4 regions of the Streptomyces sp. G45 genome follow, and region 1 is predicted to be linked to each of the others. Evidence: riboswitches for the same ligand, from Rfam matches in the RefSeq annotation. Region 1 holds a riboswitch; each other region holds the start of a gene.

Evidence for each region. A riboswitch is a leader RNA that binds a small molecule or an ion and turns the genes downstream of it on or off. The one in region 1 is predicted to bind cyclic di-AMP.
Region 2: linked by a shared signal. The riboswitch ahead of ACOBQU_RS33530 (C40 family peptidase) and the one ahead of ACOBQU_RS22890 (transglycosylase family protein) in region 1 are both predicted to bind cyclic di-AMP.
Region 3: linked by a shared signal. The riboswitch ahead of ACOBQU_RS15225 (NlpC/P60 family protein) and the one ahead of ACOBQU_RS22890 (transglycosylase family protein) in region 1 are both predicted to bind cyclic di-AMP.
Region 4: linked by a shared signal. The riboswitch ahead of ACOBQU_RS20335 (M23 family metallopeptidase) and the one ahead of ACOBQU_RS22890 (transglycosylase family protein) in region 1 are both predicted to bind cyclic di-AMP.

Annotation. Positions count from the first base shown of each region.
Region 1 is NZ_JBMUZU010000001.1:5,425,068-5,428,853, forward strand. It holds gene ACOBQU_RS22880 (cytochrome P450 family protein) at 1-411, shown strand, start outside; gene ACOBQU_RS22885 (transglycosylase family protein) at 556-1,704, shown strand; cyclic di-AMP (ydaO/yuaA leader) riboswitch at 1,909-2,079, shown strand; gene ACOBQU_RS22890 (transglycosylase family protein) at 2,084-2,842, shown strand; gene eno (phosphopyruvate hydratase) at 3,120-3,786, shown strand, end outside.
Region 2 is NZ_JBMUZU010000001.1:7,877,849-7,881,634, reverse strand. It holds gene ACOBQU_RS33540 (ATP-dependent Clp protease proteolytic subunit) at 1-307, shown strand, start outside; gene ACOBQU_RS33535 (hypothetical protein) at 315-617, shown strand; cyclic di-AMP (ydaO/yuaA leader) riboswitch at 1,251-1,403, shown strand; gene ACOBQU_RS33530 (C40 family peptidase) at 1,407-1,883, shown strand; gene ACOBQU_RS33525 (DUF6328 family protein) at 2,031-2,600, shown strand; gene ACOBQU_RS33520 (ATP-binding protein) at 2,597-3,028, opposite strand; gene ACOBQU_RS33515 (helix-turn-helix domain-containing protein) at 3,294-3,786, shown strand, end outside.
Region 3 is NZ_JBMUZU010000001.1:3,764,074-3,767,859, reverse strand. It holds gene ACOBQU_RS15230 (hypothetical protein) at 1-229, shown strand, start outside; gene ACOBQU_RS15225 (NlpC/P60 family protein) at 421-1,698, opposite strand; cyclic di-AMP (ydaO/yuaA leader) riboswitch at 1,707-1,851, opposite strand; gene pcrA (DNA helicase PcrA) at 2,144-3,786, shown strand, end outside.
Region 4 is NZ_JBMUZU010000001.1:4,854,740-4,858,525, forward strand. It holds gene ACOBQU_RS20330 (PP2C family protein-serine/threonine phosphatase) at 1-1,021, shown strand, start outside; cyclic di-AMP (ydaO/yuaA leader) riboswitch at 1,257-1,437, shown strand; gene ACOBQU_RS20335 (M23 family metallopeptidase) at 1,449-2,555, shown strand; partial or broken gene ACOBQU_RS20340 (aldo/keto reductase) at 2,770-3,713, shown strand; gene ACOBQU_RS20345 (PrsW family intramembrane metalloprotease) at 3,716-3,786, opposite strand, start outside.

The DNA of each region.
Region 1 (3,786 bases):
CTGCTGGAGACCGGCATCGAGGAACTGCTGCGCTACGACGGGCCCGTGGAGCTGGCCACCTGGCGGTTCGCCACCGAGCCGCTGCGCATCGGCGGGCAGGACATCGCCGTCGGCGACCCCGTCCTGGTCGTGCTCGCCGCCGCCTACCGCGACCCGGACCGCTTCCCCGACCCCGACCTGCTCGACCTGGCGCGCCGCGACAACCAGCACCTCGGCTACGGCCACGGCATCCACTACTGCCTCGGCGCGCCGCTCGCCCGCCTGGAGGGCCAGACCGCGCTCGCGACCCTGCTCCGCCGCCTACCGGACCTCCAACTCGCCGTAGAACCGGAGGAGTTGAGGTGGCGTGGCGGGCTCATCATGCGCGGCCTGCGGACCCTGCCGGTGGAGTTCACTCCGCGCGCACGCTGACACGCCGTCAAAGCTGTGACTTTCACGTGATCTGCGCTGCATCGACTTGTGACTGACGTTCGACTGCGGCTACGTTCACGACGACTCGGCACCCTGACGCACCACGTGCCGCAGTCGTCCTGTCGTCGCGCGAAAGGCATCTGCATGCTCTCCGGCCAAGGCCGTCACCGCCGTCCCCGTCAGGCCCCGGCGATCGTCGTCGCCGCGGGAGTCACCGGCTCCGCCCTCGCCCTGCCGCTGTTCGCCGCCACCGGCGCGAGCGCGGCGGACGCGGGCACCTGGGACCGGGTCGCGGACTGCGAGAGCGGCGGCGCGTGGAGCGCGGACGAGGGCAACGGCTACTACGGCGGCCTCCAGTTGTCCCAGGAGACCTGGGAGGACTACGGCGGCCTCGCCTACGCGCCGAGCCCCGACCAGGCCAGCCGCTCCCAGCAGATCGACATCGGCGAGAAGGTCCTCGCCGACCAGGGCCCGAAGGCCTGGCCGCACTGCGGCCCCGCGTCCGGCCTCAGCAAGGGCGGCGAGAAGGCCGACGTCGACCCGGGCCTGCCGGTCACGCCGGAGCGCTCCAGCGGGTCCGCCGACGGTTCCTCCGGCGGCGGCAAGGACGGCGGCAAGGACGGCGGCAAGGAGACCTCCGGCGAGGCGTCCCGCGACGGCGCGGACTCCGACGGTTCCCGCGACGCGCGAGACAAGGATCACGAAGCCGGTGACACCGCCCGCGAGGACAAGGGCGAGAGCAAGGGCACCGGCAAGCACCGCAAGCCCGACGCGGACACCGGGGCCGACGGCGCCGACCAGGACGCCGACAAGGACGCCGACCAGGACACCGGCAAGGACGGCGAGCGGACCCGGCCCGGGAAGGGCGACGCGACGCCGCCCGGCGACTCCGAGCGCCCTGAGCGCCCCGAGGGCTCCGAGGACCCCGCCGACGCCCCCTCCGGGCGCCACCGCGGCCCCAGCGGCGACCCCTCCGCGCCCGGCGGCCCGGACGCCACGGAGGGCCGCGCGGGCGGCGCCGCGGACGGCTCCGACGGCGGCGGGCGGCACGCCTCGCGCGGCGAGGCGCGGGGCGAGGGTGGCGCGCGGGACACGGGCGACGCCCGTGGCACCTACACGGTCCGCTCCGGCGACAACCTCTCAACCATCGCCGACACCCACGACCTTGACGGCGGCTGGTCCTCCCTCTACGAGGGCAACAAGAACACCGTCGGCGGCGACCCGGACCTCATCCTGCCCGGTCAGCGGCTCGAACTGGGCGAGGGCCAGGCTGCGGACGCAGCGCGGAAGTAGAGGTTCCGGGGCTCCAGTTGGCGGTCGACTTGGCCGTTAATGTCCGGTTTAAAGATGGTGAGGGGCAAGTGAGAGATGGGTCTCAGAGGCCCTGATCGTCTTTGAAATTCGGGCGATTGCCTGTCTACGGTCAGGACCGCTCGCCACAGCGGGCCCCGCCGGTCGGTACGCCGAATCCTGCCAACGGCCGGACGGGAACAGTCGTCGCTTCGAGCGCCGAAGGCAGGAGCGGGGGACCCAAGGTAAGCGCCGGGCCCGGCCGTTGAGAGACGGCCAGGAACGGCTAGGGGTGAAGCCGCGCGCTAGGACGCGCGGCCGGGCAACTGACCGGCCCGAACCCGACAGCTCACCTCGCAGGCGTCGGTGAGGGGATCACTCCATGCTGCGTTCCGGCAAGGGCAAGCACCGCCGTCCGACCAAGCTCGACAAGGCCACCCGTGCCGCCACCGTCGTCGGTGTCACCGGCGCCGCCGTCGCCGCTCCGCTGATGGCCGCGGGCACCGCCAACGCCGCCACCGCCTCCGAGTGGGACCGCGTCGCCCAGTGCGAGTCCGGCGGCAACTGGTCGATCAACACCGGCAACGGCTACTACGGCGGCCTCCAGTTCTCGGCCTCCACCTGGGCCGCGTACGGCGGCACCCAGTACGCGCCGACCGCCGACAAGGCCACCAAGGCCCAGCAGATCGCCATCGCCCAGAAGGTCCTCGCGGGCCAGGGCAAGGGCGCCTGGCCGAAGTGCGGCGTGGGCCTGTCCAGCGCCCCGTACAACGGCGGCGGCGCCACCCAGCAGCAGCCGCAGCAGCAGACCCAGCAGCAGCACCAGCAGCGCCCGCAGCAGCAGGCCCAGCCGCAGCAGCAGGCTCAGCCCCAGCAGCAGCCGCAGCAGCAGGCCAAGCCGCAGCCGCGCCCGCAGCAGGCCGCCCCGCAGCAGGCCGCCCCGAAGACCGTCCAGACCCCGACCGGCAAGGTCGTCAAGAAGGGCGACGGCGAGTACAAGGTCGAGTCCGGCGACACCCTCTCCAAGATCGCCGCGGAGCACGGCGTCAAGGGCGGCTGGCAGAAGCTCTACCAGCTCAACGACGACATCGTCGACGACGCGGACGTCATCTACCCGGGCCAGCAGCTGCACCTCAGCTGACCTCCGGGGCCCCGCCCGCCCCGGCCCCCGGCCGGTGGCCTCCCGTCCCCACGGGCTCACCGCCCCGGTGCGCGCACCCGCTGCCGCGCCGGGGCGGTACCTTTTGTTGCGTAGGCTTTTGTTCCGTACGCAAACTTTTGTGCCCGGGTTCCGTCCAAGGGCTGGGCGGTCGGCTGGCCGATGCCCCGGAGCCGGTTAGGCTCGTGTCGCGGGGGCCAGCGCGGCCCCCTGGAACACCCGCGCACCCCGCGTACCCCGCGTCACATCCCAGAAGGAGATGCTCGTGCCGTCCATCGACGTCGTCGTAGCCCGGGAAATCCTGGACTCCCGCGGCAACCCCACGGTCGAGGTCGAGGTCGGCCTCGACGACGGATCCACCGGCCGTGCCGCCGTCCCGTCCGGCGCCTCCACCGGCGCCTTCGAGGCCATCGAACTGCGTGACGGAGACGCCAACCGCTACGGCGGCAAGGGCGTCGAGAAGGCCGTCCTCGCCGTGATCGAGCAGATCGGCCCGGAGCTGGTCGGCTACGACGCCACCGAGCAGCGCCTGATCGACCAGGCCATGTTCGACCTGGACGCCACCGACAACAAGGGCTCCCTCGGCGCCAACGCCATCCTCGGCGTCTCCCTCGCCGTGGCCCACGCCGCCTCCGAGGCGTCCGACCTGCCGCTCTTCCGCTACCTGGGCGGCCCGAACGCGCACCTGCTCCCGGTGCCGATGATGAACATCCTGAACGGCGGGTCCCACGCGGACTCCAACGTCGACATCCAGGAGTTCATGATCGCCCCGATCGGCGCGGAGTCCTTCTCCGAGGCCCTGCGCTGGGGCGCCGAGGTCTACCACACGCTGAAGAAGGTCCTGAAGAACAAGGGCCTGTCCACCGGCCTCGGCGACGAGGGCGGCTTCGCCCCGAACCTGGAGTCCAACCGCGCCGCCCTCGACC
Region 2 (3,786 bases), 2.5 Mb from region 1:
GCTGCTCGCCGCGGGCACGCCGGGGAAGCGGTCCATCCTGCCGGGCGCCCGGGTGGTCCTCGGGCAGCCGGAGCTGCCCGAGCCGGTGCGGGGGCAGCCGACCGACCTGGAGATCCAGGCCGCCGAGCTGCGGCGGACCCGCGCCCTCCTGGAGGAGATGCTGGTCCGCCACACGGGGCGCAGCCCGGAGCAGGTCGCGGAGGACATCGAGCGCGACACCGTGCTCGACGCGGCGGCAGCGGTGGAGTACGGCCTGGTGGACCGGATCATTCCGAGCCGCAAGGGCACGCGCCCGGACGGAAGGTGAGGCTCCGGTGCTGCCGCCCGAACTGCCGCCGCTGCCCGCGCTCACCCGCGCCGAGGGCGAGCTGATCGACGCCTATCTGTCGGTGGTGGACCTCGTCGGCCGGATCAACCCGGCCCGCGCCGACACCACGTACGGCGGGCTGCGAGCCGCGCAGGCCCTGGTCAGCGGGGCCACACGGCTGCGGGACGCGCTGGCGCTCATGCACCAGCGGGGCGAGAGCGAGGTGCACGCCGAGACGCTGGCGCGGGCCCTGCGCGTCCTCGACGGGGAACGCCGCGCCAAGCGCGTGACGGTGCCACCGGGCCAGTGAATCGGAACCCCACCGACCCGTGACGCTTCCGCGCCCCCCTCGTTAACCCCGCAAGCCCCTCCGCCAGCGCCACGCACCGCACCGCGGGCCCCGCCCCCGGCACCGGACGGACCGGGGATCCGGCCCGCCCGGCGTCGGCGGACGGGCGCGCGGCGTGCCAAACCCGACGCCACCGGGACCCCGCTCCGCGCCGCCCGGAGAGGTGCGCCGGTACCACCGCTCCCTGTGAAGCGCGCCACGGCCGGGGCGCGCCCGCGCCGTCCGCCCGTTGCCGGTCCGGGCGGACGCGGCCCCGCGTCGGGTTACAGCCGGGAACCGACTACACGCAATCCCCTGTCCTGTGTAGTCGAGGGTCGGCAAACAGCACCTCAATAGATGGCCAACTCCCTTACGCGACAGCCGGAATCGGGCCTTCCGTCGCTGATCGGGCAATCACCAGCGAGTGTGACCTGAGACGCATTCGGCCTCTGTCCACCTGAACGGGTCAGTCGTGAGTAGCCTCACATACCGCCGATTCGGCTCGGCTTTTCGGCCTCTCTCGGGTGAAGATCCCTTCCGACGACAAGCCCCCGCCACAGGCGGCGGGGCGGTCCGGGCGGACGCCGAGTCCTGCCGCCGTCCGGATGCCCGGTCGACATCTGTGCACCGGCAGGAGTGGAGGACCCAGCACGGCGGGCCGCCCGGACAACCCGGACGGTCCTTGGGGTGAAGTCGCATGCGCGGCCGGGCATCTTCGCCTGCCCGAACCCGACAGGTCATCCTTCACAGGCGGCTGACGAAGGGTTGCGCATGACTGCGCTCAATCGTGTTCCGTCGCTGCTGACGAGGGCCGGTACGGCCTCGGCTCTGACGCTCGCCGCCGTCGGCGGCACCATCGTCGCCCCCGGGCTCACGTCGAGCGCGGAGGCGGCCACCTCGCACGGGACGAAGGCGCTGAAGGTCGCGGCGTCCAAGAAGGGATCGCCCTACCGCTACGGCGCCGTCGGGCCGAACCGGTTCGACTGCTCGGGACTGACTCTCTACTCGTACAAGCGCGTGGGCAAGAAGCTCCCGCGCACCGCCGCCCAGCAGTACAACAAGACCCGCCATGTGTCCGCCGCCAACCGCACCCACGGCGACCTGGTGTTCTTCCACTCCGGCCGGAACGTCTACCACGTGGGCATATACGCGGGTAAGGGCAGGATCTGGCACGCCCCGAAGACCGGCACCGTGGTGCGGCTCGAGAAGATCTGGACGAAGAACGTCTGGTACGGCAGGGTCCGCTGACCCCGAAGCACGACAGGGCCGACCGGCCCTGAGGGCGGGCGCCCCACCGCGCGGCGGTGGCGGCCCGCCCGGCTCCGGCCCCGGCGGCAACGCGCCGGGGCCCGGCCTGGGGGGCGTGGAGCCGCCCCGCACGGATACTCGTGGACCATGGCCGACCACGATCCCCCGCACTCAGCCCAGGACACCCCCGGCTCCCCGGCGCACAGCCGCGACCAGGCGCGCAGCGGCGACGAGACGCGGAGCCACGACCCCGCGCGGAGCCGCAACGAGACCCCGCTGGAGCGCGCCGACCGCAACTTCTCCGAGCTGCTCCAGGAGCTGAGGGTCACCCAGACCGGCGTACAGATCCTGTTCGCCTTCCTGCTCACGCTCGCCTTCTCGCCGCGGTTCCCCTCGCTCGACAGCGTGCAACGCGCCACGTACATCACCACCCTGCTGCTCGCGGTGGTCTCCGCCGCGCTGTTCACGGCGCCCGCCGCGCTGCACCGCGGGCTCTTCGGGCGCGGCGCGAAGCCGCTCATCGTGCGGGTGTCGTCACGGCTCGCCGCGGTCGGCCTCGGCGTCCTGACGCTCGCGCTCTCCGGGTCGGTGCTGCTCGTCGTCGACGTCGCGTCGAACCGCACGGGCGGTGTGTGCGCGGGCGCGGCCACGCTGCTGGTGTGCGCCGTGCTGTGGGGCGCGCTGCCCCGGGTCCTGGACCGCGACCGAACGAGCTAGCCCTGGACCGGGACCGACCACGGCAAGGTGATCCACACCGTCTTGCCGCCCTCCGGCGTGGGACAGACCGTGAGCCTGCCGCCGCACTCGGCGGTGAGCCAGCGGATGATGACCATCCCCCGGCCGTTGTCCTGCTGGACGGCGGCGGGCAGGCGCTTGGGGAAGCGCGGATGGCTGTCCGTGACGCCGATGCGCAGCCGCTCGTCCCGTTCGAGCCGGAGGTCGACCGTGAACGTGGGCGACAGGCCGAGCGTGTGCTGCACGGCGTTGGTGGCGAGCTCGGAGACGATGAGCCGTACGGTGTCGGCCACGTCCGCGCCTGCGGGCAGGCCCCACTCGGCGAGGACCTCTCCCACGTAGCTACGGGCGGCGGAGACCGAGACCGGATCACTCGGCAGGGTGACTGATGCTTCCTGGTGGTCTGCCATGGCGGTGCCGTCCCTTTCCCGCCGGGACCGGACTCCGACTCGCGGCGGAGGAAACGCGGAAGAACCCTGAGGGCGGTCCCGGAGCTGGTGCTTTGCGCCAGAGTGCCACTCCGAAGGCGGTCACGTGCGGCGATCCACCGAGATGTGCATATATCTGTCGCTCGAAGCGGTGAACTCTGCGACGGCAGACCGTATTTGGGCGCCAGACTGGCGGTTCCCCCACCGTTCCCCACGGTTGGCGCGAAACGTCCGGAAGGAGTCGGACATGCAGTACGGCCCCGCGGTGCGCCGCCGCAAACTCGGCGCGGAATTGCGGGCGCTGCGCACCGGGGCCGGGCTCACCAGTGGCGCCGCGGCCTCACTCGTCGGCTGGCACCAGTCCAAGGTCAGCCGGATCGAGACGGGCCGCAGCGGAGTCAAGGCCGCGGACGTGCGGTTGCTGCTCGAAGCGTACGAGGTGCGCGATCCGCACCTGCGCGAGCTGCTCGTCGCGCTCGCGGGCGGGGACGACGAGGACGGGCGGCACCACTGGTGGCACGCCTACCGGGGCCTGCTGCCGCCCGCGTACCGGGACTTCATCAGCCTGGAGTCGCAGGCCTGCCGGGTGCGTTCGCTGGAGAACGCCGTGGTCCCCGGCCTGCTCCAGACCCCCGAGTACGCCCGCGCGGTGACACGTGCCGCGCTCGGCGGGCTGCCCGACGACCAGGTGGAGGCGCTGGTCCAGGTACGGCTCGCGCGCCAGGACGTGCTGCGCGGCG
Region 3 (3,786 bases), 1.7 Mb from region 1:
GCTGACCATGCTGATCACCGGTGTGGCCCTGGTCGGCCTGAACCAGGCCGACGACAACACGGTCAACAACGTGAAGATCGGCGTGAAGCTCGCGCTGCTCGTCGTGATCCTCGCGCTGGTGTACGTGAAGCGCGACGAGGAGAACCTCGACAAGAGCGGCAAGGCGATGTTCGGCGCGGTGGGCGCGCTCACGACGGCGAACATCTTCATCGCCGTCCTGTGGACCTGAGCGGACGGCCGCCGCGCGCGTGAGCGGGCCCGCACCCTGACAGGGGCGCGGGCCCGCCGTCGTATCGCCCTGCTCCCTGAGAAGGCGGGCCTCTCCGTAGGAGACGGGTCTCTTCGGAGACAGATCTCTACGGAGACGGGTCTCTACGGAGACGGGTCTCTACGGAGACGGGGCGCCGTCCGGCCGGAGGGTTACGCGGGGCGTGTCACGCTGTGGATCGGCATGGAGTAGATCGACTCGACGCGGACGTTCGCGCCGGGCTTCGGGGCGTGGATCATCTTGCCGTCGCCGATGTAGATCCCGACGTGGCTGATGTCGTCGTAGAAGAAGACCAGGTCGCCGCGCTTGGCGTTCGCCGCCGAGACCTTCGTGCCGACCTTCACCTGGTCCCAGGTGGTCCGCGGCAGCGAGATCCCCGCGGTCTTCCACGCGGCCTGGGTGAGCCCGGAGCAGTCGTAGGAGCCGGGCCCGGTGGCGCCCCACACATAGGGCTTGCCGATCTGCTGCTCGGCGAAGGCGATCACCTTCTCGGCCTTGGCGGCGTAACCGCTGTCCGTGCTGCCAGACCCGGAGCCGGACCCTGACCCTGTCCCTGAGCCGCCGTCCGAGCCGGACCCCGACCCTGACCCGGCCCCCGTCCCGGACCCCGACCCCGTACCGGAGTCCTGCTCCCGCTCCCGTTCGCGTTCCCGCTCGCGCCGCCGCTCCGCCTCCTCGGCCTTCCGCTCGCGCTCGGCCTCCGCCTGCTTGCGCGCGAGTTCGGCCGCCCTGCGCTGGGCCGCGGCCTCCTTCCGCTTCTCGATGGCGGCGAGCCGCGCCTTCTCCTCGGCGGTCAGCTTCGACAGGAGGCCGCGGGCCTCGCTCAGCTTGGTCTGGACGGTCCGCTTGCTCGTCCGCAGGTCGTCGCGGGAGTCCTGGAGCGACTTCAGGCTCTTGGCGGCCTTCGCGCGCTGCTTGGTCGCGGCGACGGTCTGCGTCTGGAAGTCGTCGACGGCCTTCTTCTGGCGGCTCGTGAGGCGGTCGGCGAGGTGGTTCTGGTCGAAGAACCCCTTCGGGTCGTCGGCGAGCATCATCGTGGCGGTCTCGGAGACGGTGCCGGTGCGGTACTGCGCGGCGGCGAAGGAGCCCAGCCGACGGCGGGCGTCGTTGAGGCGGTCGGTGCGGCGGGCCACGTCGTCCAGGAGGCGGTCGACCTTCTTGCGCTGCCGGTCGGTGCGCTCCTTGGCCGCGTTGTACCTCTGCGTGGCCGTGCCCGCCTGCCGGTAGAGGGCGTCGACCTTCCTCTGGACCTCTTCGAGGGACGGCTTGCCCGGCGCGGAGGGGGCGTGGGGGCGCGTGGGGGCGGACGGCGCGGCGTTCGCGCTCTGCGAGAGCAGGGCCACCGAGGTGAGGGCGGCCGTCGTGATGCCGAGGGCGGGGGTCGTGCGTATGCGGGCCGGGCGGCTGCGTGGCTTGCGGTGCGACGCCAAGGTCGGCGACTCCTTCCGTGGACCGCCTACCGGGTTAGCTGTCGGGTTCGGGCGGACGGATCGGAAGGCTGCCCTACCGTCCCGTACGGAGGTACGGGACCGATTCACCCCGGGATCGTGGTGGGTCCCCGGCTCCGGAAGCGTCACGTGACCGTGGCGTCACGCGGTGCGCCGGACTCGGCGGAGGCCGCGCGGTCCGGCGTGGTTCGCCGGTTGGGGGACGTGCGGCCCGCGGGGCACGCTAGCCAACTCCTGTGGCGCCGGGGAAGGTTGGTGTTCGATATGCCCGATACGTTTTCGTCGCGCTGCGGGGCCTGTGGCGCGACAGGGGGGCGCCATCGCATAGGGTGACCGCACGGTGACCGAGGGGAGTGGCCGGGGGCAGGGCGGGGTTGGCCGGAACCCGGGGCGGGTTGTCAGTGGGTCCGCCTAGACTCGGGAGGCGATGAGCAGCCTCTTTGACGACAGCTTCCTGGCGGACCTCACACCCCCACAGGGTGCCGAGGAGGAGCCCCCGCCGCCGCCCGAGGACAGCGCCCCGGAGACCGTTCCGGACGACCTGTTCGACGGGAAGTTCGACGCGCCCGTGGACCGGGACGCGTACTACCGGGACGGCGCCCCGCGCCCGGCGATCGACCCGGCCGCCCTCCTGGACGGGCTGAACGAGAACCAGCGCGCGGCCGTGGTGCACGCGGGCTCCCCGCTGCTCATCGTCGCGGGCGCGGGCTCCGGCAAGACCCGCGTCCTCACGCACCGCATCGCGTACCTGCTCGCCGAGCGCGGCGTGCACCCCGGCCAGATCCTCGCGATCACCTTCACGAACAAGGCCGCGGGCGAGATGAAGGAGCGCGTCGAGCAGCTCGTGGGCCCGCGGGCGAACGCGATGTGGGTGTCGACGTTCCACAGCGCGTGCGTGCGCATCCTGCGCCGCGAGTACAAGAAGCTGGGCTTCACGTCCTCGTTCTCGATCTACGACGCCGCGGACTCCAAGCGCCTGATGGCGCTGGTCTGCCGGGACCTCGACCTGGATCCGAAGAAGTTCCCGCCGAAGTCGTTCAGCGCCAAGATCTCCAACCTGAAGAACGAGCTGGTCGACGAGGAGGACTTCGCCGCCCAGGCCGCCGACGGCTTCGAGAAGACCCTCGCCCAGGCGTACGCGATGTACCAGTCGCGCCTCCGCGAGGCCAACGCCCTCGACTTCGACGACCTGATCATGACGACGGTCAACCTGCTGCGCGCCTTCCCGGACGTCGCCGAGCACTACCGCCGCCGCTTCCGCCACGTGATGGTCGACGAGTACCAGGACACCAACCACGCCCAGTACGCCCTCGTGCGCGAGCTGGTCGGCCCCTCCCGGCAGGACTCCGACGGCGAGGACGGCGGCGGGGGCGAAGGCGGTGGCGCAGGCGGGGCCGAGGGCCCGGCCGAGCTGTGCGTCGTCGGTGACGCCGACCAGTCGATCTACGCCTTCCGCGGCGCCACCATCCGCAACATCCTCCAGTTCGAGGAGGACTACCCGGACGCGACCACGATCCTCCTGGAGCAGAACTACCGCTCCACCCAGACGATCCTCAGCGCCGCCAACGCCGTCATCGAGCGCAACGAGTCCCGCCGCCCGAAGAACCTGTGGACCAACCAGGGCGCGGGCGCCCGCATCACCGGCTACGTCGCGGACACGGAGCACGACGAGGCCCAGTTCGTCGCCGACGAGATCGACCGCCTCACGGACGCGGGCGACGCCAAGGCGGGCGACGTCGCGATCTTCTACCGGACGAACGCGCAGTCCCGTGTCTTCGAAGAGATCTTCATCCGCGTCGGCCTGCCCTACAAGGTCGTCGGCGGCGTCCGCTTCTACGAGCGCAAGGAGGTCCGCGACGTCCTCGCGTACCTGCGCGTCCTCGCCAACCCGGAGGACGCGGTCCCGCTGCGCCGCATCCTGAACGTGCCCAAGCGCGGCATCGGCGAGCGCGCCGAAGCCATGATCGACGCGCTCGCGCAGCGCGAGCGGATCTCGTTCCCGCAGGCCCTGCGCCGCGTCGACGAGGCGTACGGCATGGCGGCGCGCTCCACCAACGCCGTCAAGCGCTT
Region 4 (3,786 bases), 570 kb from region 1:
CGAAGCCCTCACCCCGCCCGAGTTCACCGCCTCCCCGCTGTTCGCCGCCGCGCCGCTGATCGCGGCCCCGTTCTCCTCGCTGCGCGGCACGCTCGTGACCGCCCTGGTGTCCTGCGCGGCCGTGCTCGCGCTGCGCCTGAACAGCGGCGCCGACGGCGACGTGGAGGTGCTCACCGGGCTCGCGACGATGCTGACCGTGGGCGCGCTCGCCGTCGTCATCAACCGCGTCGTCCGCCGCGGCGACGCCCGGCTCGCCTCCGCCCGCTCCATCGCCGAGGCCGCCCAGCGCGCCGTGCTGCCCCAGCCGGAGGCCCGCATCGGCGGCCTGGACGTCGCCGCGCGCTACGAGGCCGCGCAGGCCGACGCGTTCATCGGCGGCGACCTGTACGCGGTGCAGGACACCGCGCACGGCGTCCGCGTCATCGTCGGCGACGTACGCGGCAAGGGCATGGGCGCGGTGGCGGCGGTCGCCGTCGTCATCGGCGCCTTCCGGGAGGCGGCCGAGCAGGAGGCCACCCTGGAGGCGGTCGCGCAGCGCCTGGAGCGGGCGCTCGCCCGGGAGGGCACACGGCGCGACGGCCTGGACGCCTTCGAGGGGTTCACCACCGCCGTGCTCGCCGAGATCCCGCGCGGCGACGGCGTCGTACGCGTCCTCAACCGCGGCCACCCCGAGCCGCTGGTGCTGCGCGACGACGGGCGGATGTGCGTCCTGGCGCCGTCCGAGCCCGCGCTGCCGCTCGGCATGGGCGAGCTGGGCGGCTGGCCCGACCGAGCCGACGAGACGGAGTTCCCGCCCGGCTCCACGCTGCTGCTGTACACCGACGGGCTCACCGAGGCACGCGACGCGCACGGCGTCTTCTACGACCCCGTGGCCCGGCTCGGCGGCCGGGTCTTCGCGGGCGACGACGCCCCCGAGGCGCTCGTCTCGACGCTCGTGGCGGAGGTCATCGCACACACCGGGGGCGGCGCCACGGACGATCTCGCGCTGCTCGCGGTACGGCGGCCCCGTCACAGCCCGTGACTGATCCACGCCCCTGTGCTCCGCACTTGACGGGGCGTCAGCCGCGTACGGAGATCGAGTCCGGCGCGCAGCGTCACGAGGGCGGCTCAACTCGCCCCGTTCCAGGCGCTGATGTCCCGTTGTGTTCGTGGCGTAAGCGTTAACGATCAACCGGAACGGCTTGGAATACGGCCCCGCTGTCTATTAACGTTCGATAACGCAGCGCGGTCGTCCCAGCCGTCACGAGAGACGGCTCCGTGCGCACACGCCTAATCCCGCAAGGGAGCCGGGGAACCACCATCTTGGGGTGAATCGGGCTCTTCTCGCGTACGCGGTCTACGTCCCCCGTAGGCCCCCGCGTCCGCGCGGCCTGCCCGTAGGAGACCTTCCTGCTCCGAACCCGTCAGCTAACCCGGTAGGCGAGAAGGAAGGAAAGGAGTGCGCCCCAGTGGCGTCCAACCGGCCTGCTCCGCAAGCGCTTCAGGTGCCGAACGACGACCCGGCCACCGCCGGTCCCGGTGACTACCCCGGCTTCGCCGACACCGCCCCCTACGCCGCCTACCCCGGGCCCGATCAGCCCTGGGAGGAGTGGAACCCCACCGCGGAGTCCGTCCGGCCGGTGCGCGGCAAGCACCGCATCCACAAGAAGGGCGGCGGCGGCCTCGCCCGCAGCTCCACCGTCCTCGGCGTCGGCGTCATCGCCGCCGTCGGCGCGGGCGGCATCGCCACGGCGCAGGGCGGCAAGCCGCCGGTCTCCATCTCGCTGCCGGACGTGGCGTCCGCCGCCGAGTCGCTGCCCGGCGTGGGCTCCCTGATATCCGACGACGCGCCGTCGGCGCCGGAGACGGCCGCCGCGGCCGCGCCCCTCAGCTCCGCGGGCGTCCCCGACGCCGACGCCCAGCGGGGCGGCACCGACGCCGGTGAGGCGCTGCGCGCCCGCATCCTCCAGCAGGCCGAGAACCAGCGGCACCAGGCCGACGACGCCCTGCGCCAGCAGGCCCAGGACGCCGCCGTGCAGAAGGCCGCCGAGCAGGCCAGGGCCCAGCAGGGCAAGGCGGAGGCCGCCGCCAAGGCCAAGGCCGCCGAGGAGAAGCGGAAGAAGGAGGAGGCGGCCCGCAAGAAGCGCGAGGCCGAGCGCCTCGCCAAGCTCGCCAAGAGCTACGCGCTGCCCACCTCGTCGTACACCCTCACCTCCCACTTCGGCGACTCCGGCACCATGTGGTCCTCCGGCCACCACACCGGCCTCGACTTCGCCGCCCCCGCGGGTACCCTCCTCAAGGCCGTCCACACCGGCACCATCAAGGAGGCGGGCCTCGCCGGTGCCTACGGCTACCGCACGGTCCTGGAGCTGGAGGACGGCACCGAGATCTGGTACTGCCACCAGTCCTCGATGAGCGTCAGCGTCGGCCAGAAGGTCACCACCGGCCAGGTCATCGGCCGCGTCGGCGCCACCGGCAACGTCACCGGCGCGCACCTCCACATGGAGGTCCACACGAGCGGCGGCGGCACCGTCGACCCCCTCGCGTGGCTGCGCGACAAGGGCCTCACCCCCTAAGGCCTCACCCTCTAAGGGCCTTCCGGCCCCCCAAGGGACTCCCGGCCCCCAAGGCCCTCCCAGGTTCCGGCGGCCCTGGCGACGACCCCCCGACGTCAGGGCCGTCGGTCACGCCCCCGCGCCCCGACACCCGCGCCGCCCTCCGCCCCGCCCCGCCCCGCTTCCCGCGCCGGACACCGGAATTCCGCTGTCCGCAAGGGCGTTGATCACCCGTATGACCACTCTTCGCCCACTGGGCCCGTCCGACCTCGAAGTCTTCCCCTCGCCCTCGGCGGCAACGTCTTCGGCTGGACCGCCGACCAGGCGGAGTCCTTCGCCGTGCTCGACGCCTACACGGCCGCGGGCGGCAACTTCGTCGACACCGCCGACGTCTACTCCGCCTGGGTGGACGGCAACCAGGGCGGCGAGTCCGAGACCATACTCGGCCGGTGGCTGGCCGCGCGCGGCAACCGCTCCGACGTCGTCATCGCCACCAAGGTCGGCGCCCACCCCGACCACAAGGGCCTCGCCGCGGCCACCATCAAGTCCGCGGCGGAGGAGTCCCTGCGCCGCCTCGGCACCGACTACATCGACCTGTACTACACGCACTACGACGACCCGTCCGTGCCCGTCGAGGAGGTCCTCACCGCCCTCGACGAACTGGTGCGCGCGGGCAAGGTGCGCGCCATCGCCGCGTCGAACATCACCGCCGAGCGCCTCCAGGAGTTCCTGGACTTCTCCGACCGCGAGGGCCTGGTGCGGTACGTGGCGATCCAGCCGCACTACAACCTGGTCTCGCGCGACACCTACGAGGGCCCGCTCCAGGAGATCGCCTCCCGCTCCGGGCTCGCCGCCGTCCCGTACTACGCGCTCGCCTCCGGCTTCCTCACCGGCAAGTACCGCCCGGGCACCCAGGTCGACAGCGCCCGCGCGGGCAAGGCCGGGGAGTACCTGGCGACCGAGCGGGGCCGCCGGGTCCTGGCCGCCCTCGCCACGGTCGCCGAGGCCCGCGGCGCCGAGGTCGCCACGGTCGCCCTGGCCTGGCTCGCCGCCCAGCCGACCGTCGCGGCGCCGCTCGCCTCGGCCCGCACCGCCGCGCAGCTCCCCGCGCTCCTCGCCGTCGGCGACCTGGAGCTGACGCCGGACGAGCTGGCCGCCCTGACGTCGGCCGCCGCCTGACGTCAGGTGCGGTAGGGGTTGTACGGCGGCCCGGCCGGGGCGTACGCGTACGGATGGTGGTACGCGTACGGGG